2 regions of the Oceanobacillus sp. FSL W7-1293 genome follow, and region 1 is predicted to be linked to the other one. Evidence: riboswitches for the same ligand, from Rfam matches in the RefSeq annotation. Region 1 holds a riboswitch; the other holds the start of a gene.
The links. A riboswitch is a leader RNA that binds a small molecule or an ion and turns the genes downstream of it on or off. The one in region 1 is predicted to bind S-adenosylmethionine.
Positions count from the first base shown of each region.

Region 2: another riboswitch for S-adenosylmethionine. It lies ahead of MKY65_RS09720 (5-methyltetrahydropteroyltriglutamate--homocysteine S-methyltransferase); the one in region 1 lies ahead of MKY65_RS17500 (ATP-binding cassette domain-containing protein).

Region 1 covers NZ_CP150212.1:3,580,757-3,582,962, forward strand. The annotation lists gene MKY65_RS17495 (methionine ABC transporter permease) at 1-23, opposite strand, end outside; gene MKY65_RS17500 (ATP-binding cassette domain-containing protein) at 16-1,038, opposite strand; SAM riboswitch class I at 1,167-1,266, opposite strand; gene MKY65_RS17505 (thioredoxin family protein) at 1,403-1,723, opposite strand; gene MKY65_RS17510 (toprim domain-containing protein) at 1,868-2,206, opposite strand, start outside.
Region 2 covers NZ_CP150212.1:1,958,158-1,960,363, reverse strand. The annotation lists gene MKY65_RS09720 (5-methyltetrahydropteroyltriglutamate--homocysteine S-methyltransferase) at 1-1,086, opposite strand, end outside; SAM riboswitch class I at 1,182-1,284, opposite strand; gene MKY65_RS09715 (hypothetical protein) at 1,398-1,871, opposite strand.

The sequences.
Region 1 (2,206 bases):
TTTGGAAATAATTCCTCAAGCATGCTGAATTACCTCCAATTCAATAACATCCTGTTCCTCCAGGTACTTCATTGCCTCTTCCTGCTGATTTCCAATCAGCTGAACAATCAATGTCCCATAGCTCCCGACCTGTGTCTGGGTGATTTTCCCCTGCAAAATATTAACATGGATATCAAAATTCTTCACAAGCTGGCTGATTACAGTCTGGTTTGCACTTTCTCCTAAAAACTGTATCCGTAATAACGCGCCCTCTTGATATCTTTCCTTCAACTCTGTCATGTCTTCCTCTTCCTCATCTGATCCAGTCAGCTGTTCAACAAACTTCTGTGTTACCGGCTGCTTTGGTCTGGTAAATACATCGAGAACCGTTCCTTCTTCTACCACTTTCCCTTGTTCCATCACAGCAACCCGATTACAAATTTTGCGGATCACATGCATTTCATGGGTAATTAAAATAATGGTTAGACCCAGTTTTTCATTAATATCCTGCAATAAACGCAGGATTTGATTCGTTGTTTCCGGATCAAGTGCAGAGGTTGCTTCATCACAAAGCAGGACCTTCGGAGAGTTTGCTAATGCTCTTGCAATTCCGACCCGCTGCTTTTGTCCGCCGCTTAACTGTGCCGGGTAGGCATTTTCCTTGCCTGCCAAGCCAACTAATTCAATCAATTCCAGCACCCGCTTTTTCCGGTCGCTTTTCTCCACACCGGAAATCTCAAGCGGAAATTCAATATTTTCAGCGACTGTCCGGGACCAGAGCAGATTAAAATGCTGGAATATCATTCCAATATCCTGTCTGGCAACACGTAAATCCTTTTTCGATAAGGATGTAATAACCTGATTGCCGATTTTTATCGTACCTGATGTCGGTTCTTCCAATCTGTTAATCAAACGGACAAAAGTACTTTTTCCCGCGCCGCTATATCCGATTACGCCATAAATATCTCCATCTGCTACGTTAAGATTTAAATTATCTACGGCGACAATGTCTTTTTTTTCTAAAGAGAATATTTTCTTCAATCCTTCAATGGATATCACTTTATTTCACTCCTATATGTGTACAAACCTATTTTATTGTGTACTCTATACTTTCCTCTTCATTGAAAAAGCGTCTTTCTGCAAGAGAACAGAAAGACGCTTTATTATACACAATATCGTCCATTGCTCCCTTATCTTTACAGTTTCCTGCAGGAATTGGCACCTTTTCAATGATTGAAGGTTGCCGCGGTTTCAATGGGCCAGTCCCTCCACCGCTCTTGATAAGAGTTTGCCTATTTTTAAATGAAGTGCCATTATAGTAGCATGCCATTTGTGCCTTGTCAATCACAATCCTCAGCCATTAACTCGGATTTCTCCATCTTCTGCTTATCGTCGTTAAACATTATCTTAATACAGAAAAAACTTAGTTGTTTATTGCTGTGAATAATTCCGGTTTGTATTTCATCAAATACTGGTAAATATTTGCAGTCGATTGAAACGTGTACACTTTCTCTACCATTTTACCGTTTTCCATAAATGCAAGACATGGCACACTTTCGACTTGATGAGACTGCATAAAATCAGGGTGCATGGACGCGTTCATTTCCGTAAAAATATCTGTTTTATGCAGCCTTTCTATTTTTTCAAGCATGGCGCGGGCTACCGTACATGTCCCGCAAAATGGTGTATAAATATATAGTATGAATCGCTGATGATTCTCTTCTTCTCCACTAAACTGTTTCAAGTTCATTCCCCTCAATCTTTTTCTTTCCATAAAATTATATATGCTGAGTGAAAGGGTTACACTGGTTGCGTATAAAACGATTTCCCATCTTTCCTTATTTATTTCCCCGGCGGATAGAATCCATTCTTATTTTAACGCTTTACGTTACCATTTTGCAAGATAATTGAGATTGATTCCAATGCGTTTTCCTGCCAGAATACTTGCCAACATTCTTTTTGGGGTGGCCGCAACCTCACGAAATTCACTGCTTACATAAATATGCTCTGCGTGCGGCAGTTCTCTGGCCAGCTGTTTTCGGAGTTTCATTCCCGAATCATCCTCGTCTACCAGAATAAATACATCTGTATCGTCCAAATGATAATATTCCAACAGCTCTTCAAATTTTTCTACACCGATGGTTCCATTTGTACAAACAATGGTGATGGTATTATCGTCAAGTATTTTTTCTAGATGCTTTTTATCAGATAACCCTTCAACGATTAT
Region 2 (2,206 bases), 1.6 Mb from region 1:
AACATGCCGGATTTTTTCCCATTGCTGTTCCTCACTCAATAAGTTTCCTTCCTCTGTGGAAGCAAACCCGCATTGAGGACTCAGGCAAAGCTGATTCAACGGTACATAGCCCGCCGCTTCAGTAATTCTTGCTTTAACAGCCTCCGGATCTTCCAGCTCGCTGAACTTAGACGTGATAAGACCCAGTACGATAAATAAATTATCACAGTTTACATGACGCAAGGGTTCAAATCCGCCCGAGCGGTCATCATCAAACTCCAGGAAAAGACCATCCACCTGTAAACCGCCAAAAATCGTTTCTGACACCGCTTCGTAACCGCCGCTTGACATATAGGTAGATTGGAAATTCCCCCGGCAAATATGCATTGTTACCAGCATATCACCTGGTCTGTTCGCAATCGATTCATTGATTGCTCTCGCACATAATTCAGCTGTTTTCTCTGGATTTCTTCCTTTTTCAATCAACGAATTTCTGCCCTTCTCTGAGAAAAAGGCTGCCCAGGACGTATCATCCAGCTGCAGGTAGCGGCAGCCTTCATCGTATAATGCCTGAATCACCCCTCGATAAGCAGCAACCAGGTCATCAATAATGGCTTCATCATTTTCATAAATTCCTTCTTCAAAATCTGCTCTGAAAAAGAGCATGTTCGGGCTCGGAATCGCAAATTTTGCAACCGCATCTCCGGCAATACCATGCAGGAATTTATAATGCTCGATCATATAATGATTACTAAAACCAATTTTACCGGTTACCTTAATGCCTCTTTTTTTCGTTTCCACGCCAGTGAACTGTAAACCTTGTTCTGCGGTATAGCCTTCCACACCATCTAAGCCTTCCAGAAAATCAAAATGCCACCAGGCTCGGCGAAACTCCCCATCTGTCACGGATTGAAGTCCTGCTTCTTTCTGCTGTTCTACCAGTTTGATAATTTCCTCATCTTCCAATTGACGCAATTGTTCTGCACTGATTTCTCCTTTTGCCTGTTGTGCACGCGCCTCTTTTAAACGCTTAGGTCGTAGAAAACTTCCTACATGATCTGCTCTGAATGGAGCACGTGTATTTTTTGTCTCTGCTGATATTGCCATCGAATACCCCTTTCTCTTTATCTGCTATATTCATTCTATATTCCATTAAAAAAACCCCTTCCGAAAATAGAAGAGGTTCGATATGATAAAGTCTCTTCTTATCTTCAAGCAAAAATGCTTCTGGAATTAGCACAGTACAAATCAACGTCTGCTGCTAAGGCTTCAGCGGGCCAGTCCCTCCACCTTTCTCGATAAGAATATATGGAATTATACGAATAATTACAGTTTACTTTACATGGAAGCAATGAATTCGTCAAGGAGAATCCCAAAATATAGGAACCTTGCTGCGATCGATTTAAATCAAGATTGCGTTACCTTTTTTTATCGGAAAAAATTTTATAATCTTCACTGATTACAAAAGCAGCCAAATACAAGCAGAAAAATAAAATAGCTGCTCCTTTCCATGATACACTAACTCTCGTAAATAGGGGCTCAATACATATTTTATAAAAACTAACACTAAGCAACCATTGAACGACATAACTCCAAAGCATTACTTTCTTTGTCTGTTTCATTTTCGCTGCTTTAAGGATTAGCATATATAACAAATCAAACAGCATCCCCACCATGTAAGACAGAAAAAGCAATCCTCCGAAGTAAAGAAAATTAATAAAAATACTATCAAAAAAATGTATTTCGATAAGATTCCAGCCTGCTAAAATATTAGATAAACCATATGTTATTAAAATAGGAATGGCTACAATAACTGCGATACTACCCATTACTAGACCAACAGTAAGCAGATTGGCAACAAGGGTAGAAAAATCCGTTTTTTTATTATTCAAAATTCATTGAATCCTCCTTGTCTATACCTATATTATAAGGGACTATTACATCCTAATGAATATATATTCTTTTAACTCACTGTACTACAATATCAACTGAAGATTTCCCTAAATTTTCATGTTTCTGAAACGACAGTAACAACTTTTTTATCGCTCAGTTAGTTTAGAGCCAGTCGCTCCCCCAAATTTTGAGCTGTAGTTTTCGTAGCAAATTCATCTTCTTTTTGATTTAATTCCATCCTATCACATCCTGTGTGTCGATAAACTTCTACTAAATGAAGGTTCTATTTATAAATCTTTTAAAAAAGCTAAATAATTCTCTAACGTTTTCACCT